DNA from 3 places in the Serratia bockelmannii genome. Region 1 is predicted to be linked to each of the others. Evidence: predicted binding sites of a transcription regulator. Region 1 holds the regulator's gene; each other region holds the start of a gene.
What was found. The regulator PhoB, encoded in region 1, activates phosphate uptake and scavenging genes when phosphate is short. The targets are predictions, from matches to a motif close to CTGTCATAAAACTGNCNNAT.
Positions count from the first base shown of each region.

Region 2: ACSJLU_RS24055 (MIP/aquaporin family protein) is a predicted target of PhoB. The motif match lies at 2,704-2,723, and genes of this name have one in related genera.
Region 3: pitA (inorganic phosphate transporter PitA) is a predicted target of PhoB. The motif match lies at 1,677-1,696, and genes of this name have one in related genera.

Region 1 is NZ_CP196512.1:1,030,200-1,034,435, forward strand. Features, by position in the region: gene sbcD (exonuclease subunit SbcD) at 1-966, opposite strand, end outside; gene phoB (phosphate response regulator transcription factor PhoB) at 1,182-1,871, shown strand; gene phoR (phosphate regulon sensor histidine kinase PhoR) at 1,896-3,212, shown strand; gene ACSJLU_RS04880 (PstS family phosphate ABC transporter substrate-binding protein) at 3,227-4,189, shown strand.
Region 2 is NZ_CP196512.1:5,074,536-5,078,771, forward strand. Features, by position in the region: gene hslU (HslU--HslV peptidase ATPase subunit) at 1-495, shown strand, start outside; gene ACSJLU_RS24040 (1,4-dihydroxy-2-naphthoate polyprenyltransferase) at 592-1,509, shown strand; gene rraA (ribonuclease E activity regulator RraA) at 1,585-2,070, shown strand; gene zapB (septal ring assembly protein ZapB) at 2,131-2,370, opposite strand; gene ACSJLU_RS24055 (MIP/aquaporin family protein) at 2,895-3,740, shown strand; gene glpK (glycerol kinase GlpK) at 3,783-4,236, shown strand, end outside.
Region 3 is NZ_CP196512.1:4,969,199-4,973,434, reverse strand. Features, by position in the region: gene uspB (universal stress protein UspB) at 1-95, shown strand, start outside; gene pitA (inorganic phosphate transporter PitA) at 169-1,671, opposite strand; gene ACSJLU_RS23600 (NAD(P)/FAD-dependent oxidoreductase) at 1,972-3,171, shown strand; gene ACSJLU_RS23595 (hypothetical protein) at 3,189-3,416, opposite strand; gene ACSJLU_RS23590 (VOC family protein) at 3,778-4,194, opposite strand.

The DNA.
Region 1 (4,236 bases):
GTAGTCCTGCGTCGCCACTTCGATATCCAGCCACACCGGCAGCTCGCCGGCATAGTCGGCAAATTGCTGCAGTTGCCGTTCGATCTCGGCCAGATCCCCTTTGATCAGCTGCATGGGCTGGAACTGCGGGATCGTTAACGCATCTACCTGCTGGAGGGCTCCGTCGGCGAAATCGACCAGGAAGACGCTTTTGGCTTTGCCCAGCTCATCGAAGCTGAGCGGGATCGGTGAGCCGCTATAGCGAATATGCTCTGACTTGGCGACGTTCTGCGCGCGGTGAATGTGGCCGAGCGCGATGTAATCGGCGGGCGGGAAGGCCTGCGCCGGGAAGGCGTCCAGAGTGCCGATATAGATGTCGCGCACCGAGTCGGAGGTGGTGACGCCGACGGTGGTCAGGTGGCCGGTGGCGACGATCGGCAGCGGCAAGCCCAGCTGGTCGCGGCGCTCGCAGGCCGCCTGATACAGCGTCTGATAATGTTCGGCGATGGCTTCCTGCAGCGCCTGCTGTTTCTGCGCGCCGGATTCGCCGGCGCGGCTGGTAAGCAGATCGCGCGGCCGTAGGAACGGGATGGCGCACAGCACCGCGCCCGGCTGGCCGTCGCGCTGGTTAAGCACCACGATCTGCTGTTCGGCCGCGCCTTGCGCGCTCGCGATCACCGTGGTGTTCAGGCAGGAGAGCAGTTCCCGCGATTCGTTCAGCGTCGCCACCGAATCGTGGTTGCCGCCCAACACGACCAACTGGCAGCCGGTGCGCTGTAGTTCCACCACGAAGCGGTTGTACAGCTCGCGGGCATAGCTGGGTGGTGAGCCGGTATCGAACAGATCCCCGGCGACGATCAGCGCATCCACCTGTTGCTGTTCGATCTGTTCGATCAGCCAGTTCAGAAAAGCCTGGTGCTCGGCGGCGCGGCTTTTGGTGAAAAAGTACTGGCCAAGGTGCCAGTCAGAGGTGTGGATCAGGCGCATGACACTCCCGGATGCAAAGATAATGGCGATGATTATAAAGGCCGCGGCGGCGGCTGTCCCGGCGCAATGATGATGACAACCGGATGATTTTTCTTTACTGCGGGAAATAATCGCTATGCTTACTGCCTATAACAGCCGGTTTTTTTCATAAAAGTGTCACAAAACTGACGCATAATGGCGCCCGAAAAGTCGCTAACACATTGGCAGGATTGACGATGGCAAGACGCATACTGGTGGTGGAAGACGAAGCGCCGATCCGTGAGATGGTGTGCTTTGTGTTGGAACAAAATGGTTACCAACCGTTGGAAGCCGAGGATTATGACAGCGCCGTGACGCGTCTGTCTGAGCCGTTCCCTGATTTGGTGTTGCTTGACTGGATGTTGCCCGGCGGTTCCGGCATTCAGTTTATCAAACATATGAAGCGCGAAGCGCTGACCCGCGATATTCCGGTCATGATGCTGACCGCGCGCGGGGAAGAGGAAGACCGCGTGCGCGGCCTGGAAGTGGGGGCGGATGATTACATTACCAAGCCGTTCTCGCCCAAGGAGCTGGTGGCGCGCATCAAGGCGGTCATGCGCCGCATTTCACCGATGGCGGTGGAAGAAGTGATTGAAATGCAAGGCCTGAGCCTGGACCCGTCCTCCCACCGCGTGATGGCGAACGATCAGGCGTTGGACATGGGGCCGACCGAGTTCAAGCTGCTGCACTTCTTTATGACCCACCCGGAGCGGGTTTATAGCCGTGAGCAGTTGCTTAATCACGTCTGGGGCACTAACGTTTATGTGGAAGACCGTACCGTTGACGTGCATATCCGTCGGCTCCGCAAAGCGTTAGAAACCAGTGGGCATGATAAAATGGTTCAAACCGTTCGGGGCACCGGCTACCGGTTCTCAACGCGCTACTGATCGCGCTGCGCTGGAGAATATGCCGTGTTAGAACGTCTGTCGTGGAAGAGGCTGGCTCTGGAGCTGGCTCTTTTTTGTTTGCCCGCCTTACTGCTGGGGCTGATTTTCGGTTATCTGCCCTGGTTTCTGCTGGCCTCCGCGCTGGCTGCGCTGGTGTGGAATTTCTACAACCAGCTCAAACTCTCCCATTGGCTGTGGATTGACCGCAGCATGACGCCGCCGCCCGGCCGCTGGAGCTGGGAGCCGCTGTTCTATGGCCTGTATCAGATGCAGCAGCGCAATCGCCGCCGCCGGCGCGAGCTGGCGCTGCTGATCAAGCGCTTTCGCAGCGGGGCCGAATCGTTGCCTGACGCGGTGGTGATGACCACCGTCGAGGGCAATATCTTCTGGTGCAACGGGCTGGCGCAGCATCTGCTCGGCTTCCGCTGGCCGGAAGACAACGGCCAGCACATCCTTAACCTGCTGCGCTATCCGGAATTCAGCCACTATCTGCAACAGCAGGAGTTTTCACGTCCGCTGACGCTGCAGTTGAACAACGAACACTACGTCGAATTCCGCGTGATGCCGTATTCCGAAGGGCAGTTGCTGATGGTGGCGCGCGACGTCACCCAGATGCGCCAACTGGAGGGCGCACGGCGCAACTTCTTCGCCAACGTCAGCCATGAGCTGCGCACGCCGCTGACGGTGCTGCAGGGCTACCTGGAGATGATGGGCGACGAAGAGCAGGACGGTTCGCTGCGCAGCAAGGCGCTTAGCACCATGCAAGAGCAGACCCGCCGGATGGACGGGCTGGTCAAGCAACTGCTGACACTGTCGCGCATCGAGGCGGCGCCCAATGTCGACATGAACGAGCGCGTGGATATCCCGCTGATGCTGCGGGTGTTGCAGCGCGAGGCGCAGTCGCTGAGCGGCGGCAATCATGAGATCACCTTCCGGGTTAACGAGCAGCTCAACGTGTTCGGTAATGAAGATCAGTTGCGCAGCGCGGTGTCTAACCTGGTGTACAACGCGGTCAACCACACGCCGAAGGGTACCCACATCGAAGTGAGCTGGCAGCAGACGGCGCACGGCGCGCAGTTCCAGGTCAGCGACAACGGGCCGGGCATCGCCGCCGAGCACCTGCCGCGCCTGACCGAGCGTTTTTACCGCGTCGACAAGGCCCGTTCGCGCCAGACCGGCGGCAGCGGGCTGGGGCTGGCGATTGTCAAACACGCGCTCAGCCATCACGATGCGCGGCTGGAGATCCTCAGCGAACCGGGGATCGGCACCCGCTTTATCTTTACCTTACCCAATCGGTTGATTGTTCCCGCCGCTTTATCAGAGAATGCGGTGAAAAATTAACGCGAGACACCGGTATGACCCGAATAACCCGAGGGCTGTTGCTTTGCCTGGCGCTGCTGGCCGGGCGCGGCGCGCTGGCGCAGCCCGACGGCATGCTGGCGGGCAACCTGTCCAGCGTCGGTTCCGACACCCTGGCGAATCTGATGGCGCTATGGGCGCAGGATTTCAGCCAGCATTATCCCAACGTTAACCTGCAGATCCAGGCCGCCGGATCGTCGACCGCGCCGACCGCGTTGGCGGCGGGCGCCGCGCAGCTGGGCCCGATGAGCCGGCCGATGAAGGCCGCCGAGGTTTCGGCGTTCGAACACCGTTACGGCTATGCGCCGCTGGCGGTGCCGGTAGCGGTGGATGCGCTGGTGGTGTTGGTGCATCAGGACAACCCGCTGCGCGGCCTCAATCTGCAGCAGCTCGATCGCATTTTCTCCGCCACCCGGCGCTGCGGCGAAAGCAAACCGCTGACGCGCTGGGGCGAGCTGGGGCTGAGTGGCGACTGGGCGACGCGTTCGCTGCAGCGTTTCGGCCGCAACTCGGCGTCCGGCACCTACGGCTATTTCAAACTGCGTGCGCTGTGCGGCGGCGATTTTATGCCGCGCGTCAATGAGCTGCCCGGTTCAGCCTCGGTGGTGCAGGCGGTGGCCGGTTCGCTCAACGGCATCGGCTACGCCAGCATCGGTTTTCGCGCCAGCGGCGTGCGGCTGCTGCCGTTGGCGGAGTCGGGAGAGGACTATGTTGCGCCTACCGCCGCCAACGTGCGCAACGATCGCTACCCGCTGTCGCGCTATCTGTATATCTACATCAACAAAGCCCCTAATCAACCGCTGGAGCCGCTGACCGCCGCGTTCCTCGACCGCGTGCTGTCGACTGCCGGGCAGAGCCTGGTCAATCACGACGGCTATCTGCCGCTGCCGCCGGGCGCCCTGCAGAAGACCCGTCAGGCGCTTGGGTTGCCACCGCTCGCGCCGGCCGTGATGAAATAACCGACAAAATGCGACGTAATTTTCGCCTTTTTTCACGGCCAAACGAA
Region 2 (4,236 bases), 1.2 Mb from region 1:
GATCTGCTGCCGCTGGTGGAAGGCTGCACCGTATCCACCAAGCACGGTATGGTGAAGACCGACCACATCCTGTTCATCGCTTCCGGTGCGTTCCAGACCGCCAACCCGTCGGATCTGATCCCAGAACTACAGGGCCGTCTGCCGATCCGCGTTGAGCTGCAGGCGCTGACTACCGAAGACTTCGAGCGCATCCTGACCGAGCCGAGCGCATCGCTGACCGAACAGTACAAAGCGCTGATGGGCACCGAAGGCGTCAATATCGAGTTCACCGCCGACGGCATCCGCCGCATCGCCGAAGCCGCGTGGCAGGTCAACGAAAGCACCGAGAACATCGGCGCGCGTCGTCTGCACACCGTGCTGGAGCGTCTGATGGAAGATATTTCCTACGATGCGAGTGAAATTAATGGCCAATCCATTACAATTGATGCGGATTACGTGCGCAGTCATCTGGATGAACTGGTGGCGGATGAAGATTTGAGTCGTTTTATCCTATAATCGCTCAATCATTGTCTTGTCAGTCATCTGTGTGGGAGGCATTGCCTCCCACAATTATTTCTAACGGACACCGCAACTTACTGACAGAAGCGAAACATGAGCTCATCAACCTCCACCACCCCGATTTCCGCCTGGCTGGAAAGTCTACGCCCCCGCACCCTGCCGTTGGCCTTTGCCTCCATCGTGGTCGGCTCGGCGATCGCCGCCTGGCACGGCAGCCTGAAACCTGAAGTGGCGCTGCTGGCGCTGTTGACCGCCGGTCTGCTGCAGATCCTCTCCAACCTGGCGAACGACTACGGCGATGCGGTCAAAGGCAGCGACAAAGAAGATCGCATCGGGCCATTGCGCGGCATGCAAAAAGGCATGATCACCCAGGCGCAGATGAAGCGGGCGCTGGTGGTGACAGTGGTGCTGATCGCCCTCGCCGGCTGTTCGCTGATCGCCGTCGCCTGCGAGCAACCCAGCGACGTGGTGGGCTTCCTGGTGCTGGGCGGGCTGTCTATCGTGGCGGCGATCACTTACACCGTCGGCAACAAACCCTACGGGTATTTGGGGCTGGGCGACATCTCGGTGCTGGTGTTCTTCGGCTGGCTGAGCGTGGCCGGCACCTACTATTTGCAAACGCACACCTTCGACAGCGTCGTGATGCTGCCGGCCACCGCCTGCGGCCTGCTGGCGACGGCGGTGCTCAACATCAATAATCTGCGCGATATCGAGAGCGATCGCGAAAACGGCAAGAATACGCTGGCGGTGCGTCTCGGCCCGCACAAGGCGCGCATTTACCATGCCCTGCTGCTCGGCGGCGCGGTGCTGTGTTTCGCGCTGTTTACGCTGTTCAACCTCCACAGTCCGTGGGGTTGGCTGTTCGTGCTGGCGATCCCGCTGCTGGTGCGCCACGGCCTGCGCGTGCTGCGCGATCCGACGCCGGTCGGCATGCGGCCGATGCTGGAGCACATGGTCAAGGCGGCGTTGCTGGCCAACCTGCTGTTCGCCATCGGCGTGGCGCTCAGTTAAAAACTGATGATTTTGCCAACAGGGCGAATAAAGGGATATACTGAACATTCCTGCGGCAAACAGACGTAAAATCCTATGAAATACGATACTTCCGAACTTTGCGACATCTATCATGAAGAGGTGAACGTTGTTGAACCTCTGTTCTCCAATTTTGGCGGGCGTACTTCATTTGGCGGGCAGATCACCACGGTGAAATGCTTTGAGGATAACGGCCTGTTATTCGATCTGCTTGAAGAAAACGGCCGCGGCCGCGTGCTGTTGGTCGACGGCGGCGGTTCGGTTCGCCGGGCGCTGATCAACGCCGAACTGGCGCGCCTGGCCGCCCAGAACGAATGGGAAGGCATCGTGGTGTACGGCGCGGTGCGCCAGGTGGACGATCTGGAAGAGCTCGACATCGGCATTCAGGCGATGGCGGCGATCCCGGCGGGTGCCGTAAGCGAAGGCGTGGGCGAAAGCGATATCCGCGTCAACTTCGGTGGCGTCACCTTCTTCTCCGGCGATCACCTGTATGCCGACAACACCGGCATCATCCTCTCCGAAGACCCGCTCGACATCGAGTGATTTTCGGACATGAAAAAGGGCGCCTGAGGCGCCCTTTTCGTTGCTGCATGGCGTGAGGAATCAGACCTCTTCCATTTTGCCCAGCAGCGCGCGCAGGCGATCTTGCCATACGTGCTGTTCTTCTTTCAGCTGTTGGTTTTCGCGCACCAGCGCTTCGTGGTTGCCGGAGGCAGCCTGAACTTCCTGCGACAGAGAGTTGTTTTTGTCTTTCAGCTCTTCAATTTCCATCTGCAACAAGGTGATGGTATCAATCGCCTGCTGTACTTTTGCTTCCAGTTTCTCAAATACTTCAAATGACATGCTTCAGTCCCCTCATGATAGCAAGGCGTACATCTATAAGTAGCGGCCGCAACGTCGGCTGCAGCTACTGCGAATATTGCATCGCGCTCAGTGACGCGCGCCGTTACGGAAGGCGCGCCAGTCTCGATTCGTTAAAAACGATTGTAAGTAGCCAGTCTCCGCCTGTCTAGCAACATACCGGATCATCGCGCAGTCTGTTGCAATTTTCCTGCCCTCACCATCAGTAAAAACTGAAAATCCCCACCATCATCGCCGCGAGTTGTTAACAGCCCTCACCAAAGCACTGGTCAGATCACACTTTTATGGCTCAGAAAGAACACTAAACGACGCGAAATCGCTCAATTTTATGACGCGCCACACACATTTTGATTTCGCTATTTCTCGTTTATGTTCGTTAACGATAAATTTACATCACGTCCTCATTCAATAATTGGACGAGATGAAAAAAACTGTGCCCATAGGCCGGATCTCTACCCAACTGAGCCTATAAACCAACAACCGCCGTTTTGCAGGACACCAACATTATGAGCCAAACCACCAGTCCGACATTAAAAGGCCAGTGCATCGCCGAGTTCCTCGGCACGGCGCTGCTGATCTTCTTTGGCGTAGGCTGCGTTGCCGCACTGAAACTGGCGGGCGCCAGCTTCGGCCAGTGGGAAATCAGCATCATTTGGGGCCTCGGCGTCGCCATGGCCATCTATCTGACCGCCGCCATTTCCGGCGCGCATCTCAACCCGGCGGTCACCCTCGCCCTGTGGCTGTTCGCCTGCTTCGACGGGCGCAAAGTGGTGCCTTACATCATTGCGCAGATCGCCGGCGCCTTCTGCGCCGCCGCCCTGGTTTACGGGCTGTACTACAACCTGTTCTTCGACTTCGAAGCGGCGCACCACATGGTGCGCGGCAGCAACGAAAGCCTCGAACTGGCCGGCATCTTCTCGACTTACCCTAACGCGCACATCTCCGTCGGCCAGGCCTTCCTGGTAGAAATGGTGATCGCGGCAATCCTGATGTGCCTGATCCTGGCGCTGACCGACGACGGCAACGGCATTCCGCGCGGCCCGCTGGCACCGCTGCTGATCGGTATTCTGATTGCCGTGATCGGCGCCTCCATGGGACCATTGACCGGCTTTGCGTTGAACCCGGCGCGTGACTTCGGCCCGAAACTGTTCGCCTACCTGGCCGGCTGGGGCAAAGTCGCCTTCACCGGCGCACGCGACATCCCATACTTCCTGGTGCCGATCTTCGCTCCTATCGTCGGCTGTGGCCTGGGCGCTTTCGGTTACCGCGCGCTGATTGGCCGCCACCTGCCGTGCGACGTCTGCGTGACGGAAGAAGAGCCCGACGCCAAGACCCAGCAGCGCAAAGCGTGATGGGTGCAGTTTTACACGGTTAACAACAGCAGGATAATTACCATGACTGTAGAAAAAAAATACATTGTCGCACTCGACCAAGGGACCACCAGCTCACGCGCCGTCGTGCTCGATCACGACGCCAACATCGTTGCGGTATCGCAGCGCGAATTCCCGCAGATCTATCCAAAGGCCGGCTGGGTTGAGCACGACCCGATGGAAATCTGGGCGTCGCAAAGCTCGACGTTGGTAGAAGTGCTGGCGAAAGCCGACATCAATTCCGATCAGATCGCCGGCATCGGCATCACCAACCAGCGCGAAACCACCATCGTCTGGGAAAAAGAGACCGGCAAGCCGGTCTACAACGCCATCGTCTGGCAGTGCCGCCGTACCGCCGACATCTGTGAGAAGCTCAAACGCGACGGCCTGGAAGAGTACATCCGTCACAACACCGGCCTGGTGGTTGACCCGTACTTCTCCGGCACCAAGGTGAAGTGGATCCTGGACAACGTCGAAG
Region 3 (4,236 bases), 1.3 Mb from region 1:
GCCGCTGCGAGCGGGTGCGCGGGCAGTTTATGCTGACCTCGGCCCTGTGCGGCCTGGTGGTCATCAGCCTGATAGCGCTGATGATCTGGTATTAATGCCTTTCTGTTTCCCTTGATGCAGGCAAAAAAAAGGCGGCCCAGTGGCCGCCTTCCTCATGATGCTTATCGCTTAGATCAGCTTCAACGCAACCCAATACAGCGCACCGGAAAGCAGGATCGAGATTGGTAGGGTCAGTACCCAGGCCAACAGGATGTTCTTCACGGTTTTGCTCTGCACGCCGCCGCCGTCCACGATCATCGTCCCGGCAACCGCCGAAGAGAGGACGTGGGTGGTGGAGACCGGCATGCCGGTATAACTCGCCACGCCGATAGACAGCGCTGCGGTCATCTGGGCCGATACGCCCTGGGCGTAGGTCATGCCTTTCTTGCCGATCTTCTCGCCGATGGTGGTGGCCACGCGTTTCCAGCCCACCATGGTGCCGAGCGACAGCGCCAGCGCGACGGCGACGATGATCCACATCGGCGCGTACTCGACGGTCTGCAGCAGATCCTGACGCAGGTTCTTCAGGAAACGCTGGTCGGCGGATGAGGTTTCCGGCAGCTTGGCGACTTTATCCGCCGTGTCGGTCACGCACATCAGCAGGCGGCGCAGGTGGCTGCGCTGGTCAACCGTCAGCTGATCGTAGCTTTGCAGGTTGGTCAGCATGCCCTGAGCCAGCTCGATCGCCGGCATGGCGCGCGAACTGTCGCAGTGGAACTCGGCAGGCTTGCCAGGCGCGGCTTCGTCATCCGGGCTTGGCACCAGCGGCGTCAGCGACACCGCATGCGACAGCGCGTCGCCGTGCTGCTGGTAATATTGCTGCAGGTGGGTCACGGCATCACGCGTACGGGTGATGTCATAACCGGTTGCATTCATATTGACCACGAAGCCGGCCGGCGCAACGCCGATCAGCACCAGCATGATAAGGCCGATACCTTTCTGGCCGTCGTTGGCGCCGTGCGAGAAGCTGACGCCAATCGCCGACAGGATCAGCGCGATACGGGTCCAGAACGGCGGCTTGCGTTTGCCGTCGACCTTTTCACGTTCCGCAGGGGTCATGTGGATACGCTGGCGTTTCTTGGTGCCACTCCAATAGCGGCGCAAGGCGAACACCATCACTCCCGCCACCATCATGCCGACCAGCGGCGAGAACAGCAGAGAAAGGAAAATGCCAATCATTTTCGGGACGTTAAGCGCATCCACGACCGAGGTGTGGGTCATCAGGGCGTTGGTTAAACCGACACCGATGATTGCGCCTATCAGCGTATGGGAACTGGAGGCCGGCAGACCGAAATACCAGGTGCCGAGGTTCCAGATGATTGCCGCCAGCAGCATGGAGAAGACCATGGCTAATCCGTGTGCTGAACTGACGTTCAACAACAGATCGGTAGGCAGCAAGTGGACGATGGCGTAAGCAACACTCAAACCGCCGAGCATTACGCCAAGAAAGTTGAACAAACCTGCCATCACGACCGCAAGTTGCGAGCGCATGGCGCGGGTATAAATAACTGTAGCGACCGCATTGGCCGTATCATGAAAACCGTTGATGGCTTCATAAAACAACACGAACAACAATGCGAGAATTAACATCAGGCCGGTATGGAAATCCAGGCCAGCGAACAAATGCAGCATAAGCGTTACGCCAGTTTGTGGACATGAACGCCGCGCATTATCAGTGACAACCGGTGCCGGGGAAAAGGAAAATATGACGTTTTTTTGATTTGGACATGACGAAACGATGACGCGCCTATAACAAAAATATGGAATATCAACGCGTTAATCTGCTCTGACCTCTGTAATATTTTCTTACTATGGCGTTGGCGCCGCCGGGGCTTTACAATCTGCCGCCGTGAATTTGGCGGTGACCGGCGGCGAAACGGCGTAATATGGCGCTCTTTTGTCGCGATTGTGGTTTTGATAAGTGAGGCTCAGGTGGAACAGTTTGATGTCGTAGTGATTGGGGCGGGCGCCGCCGGCATGTTTTGCGCCGCGCAGGCGGGGCAACTCGGTTGCCGCGTATTGCTGCTCGACAACGGCAAAAAACCGGGCCGCAAGATCCTGATGTCCGGCGGTGGGCGCTGCAACTTCACCAACATGTACGCCGAACCGGCGGCCTATCTGTCGAACAACCCGCACTTCTGCAAGTCGGCGCTGGCGCGCTACACCCAGTGGGACTTCATCGATCTGATCAACCGTTACGGCATCGCCTACCATGAAAAAACGCTGGGGCAGCTGTTCTGCGACGATTCGGCGCAGCAGGTGGTGGATCTGCTGGTCAAAGAGTGCGAGCTGGGCCAGGTGACGATGCGCCTGCGCAGCGAAGTGCTGGACGTAGAGAAAACCGAGAATGGCTACGCGCTGGCGCTGAATGGTGAAAAAGTGAGCGCTCGCTCACTTGTGGTGGCCAGCGGCGGATTATCCATGCCGGGGTTGGGCGCGTCGCCGTTCGGTTACAAACTGGCTGAGCAGTTCGGTCTTAAGGTGCTGCCGACGCGCGCCGGGCTGGTGCCGTTTACCCTGCATAAACCGCTGTTGGAGCATGTACAGACGCTGTCCGGCGTCTCGGTGCCGGCGGTGATCACCGCCGAGAACGGCGTCAGCTTCCGTGAAAGCATTCTGTTTACCCATCGCGGCCTGTCCGGCCCGGCGGTGCTGCAGCTGTCCAGCTACTGGCAACCGGGTGAGTATGTGAGCGTTAACTTACTTCCTGAGCTGGATCTGGCGGGCTTCCTGGATGAACAACGCTTGCAGCACCCGAACCAAAGCCTGAAAAATACCCTGGCGCTGCACTTGCCGAAGCGGCTGGTGGAGTGCTTGCAGACCCTGGGACAATTGCCGGAGGCGACGCTGAAGCAGCTGAATGCGCCGCAGCAGGCGGCGCTGGTGGATCTGTTGCAGAACTGGCGCGTGCAGCCGAACGGCACCGAAGGCTACCGCACGGCGGAAGTGACGCTCGGCGGCGTCGACACCAACGAACTTTCTTCCAAGACGATGGAAGCCCACAAGGCGCCGGGGCTCTACTTTATCGGCGAAGTGGTGGACGTGACCGGGTGGTTGGGCGGTTACAACTTCCAGTGGGCCTGGAGCTCGGCCTGGGCCTGCGCCCAGGCACTGGCAGCGCAGGGGCGTTAACGTTCAGCAGTGACGGGTTAGGTCGATTTTTTTGGCATAAAACGCAGACACAACCCCGCGACAGCGGCATAAAGCATTAGCAGGCAGGTTGTCGAAAGCGCTTGCGGATCGCCGAGACCCCATTCATTAGACTTGTGAACCATTTCCCACGCCATGTCCGGTGTCAGCAGCAGCCGAGAGGGAATGATGTTCGGCAAGACAGCGAATACCAGGACAAAAATCACCGAGGCGATCGGTTTTCTCATATGGGGCAGCGCCTCTCATAGCCAATGACATTGATAGAACCATAAGCTAGCAGCTTATTGTTGGTGCGTGGAACACCTACCCGTGGCGTTCAAACAGATGGGGCCGATAAGGCTCCATTATCTATGCAATGCCGCTCACTTAAGCCTGAGTGGCATTTTTTTATCCAGCCTCTGGGCGTTCTGTGCAGGGGAATTGCCGTAAATGTCCCGCATTTCTCTGTGGCCAATATGAACGGCAATTGGAGGGGCCGAGGTGCGTGAGCCACATGGGGCATCTCACTTTTATCGACCGAAAATGTCACGAACGCCTGCAGAAAAACGCTAACTGATCAGCATTGCCATTTTCTATGGCACGTTAATCTCATCCCGCCGGCCCTTTCAATTCCACGCGATTACCGTCCGGATCGCTGAAATAAATGGACGGCCCGTCGCCTTCCGCCCCATAGCGCGATTCGGCGGGATCAACGCCGATCCCCTGCGATCGCAGATAGGTCAACAGCGCCTCTTCGTTGAACGGATCGATGCACAGGCAGACGTGATCGACATTTTGCCTATGAGGATCGGGCGCTTCGCCGCCTTTTTTCCCCAGCACGCCGTTGACGTCCACCAGGTCGATCATGGAGGCACCGGCGCGCAGGTGCACCAGCCCCAAATCCGGCCGCTGTTTGGCGATATCACAGCCGACGATCTGGGTATAAAAACGCAGGCTGTTCTGCATATCGCGCACGCGCAGAACCACATGATCCAGCCGTTGCAAGTTGAAGGGGCGCACGGTCATCTCCTCAAATGAGCATCTCCTTTACAGCATAAGCGGCGATGA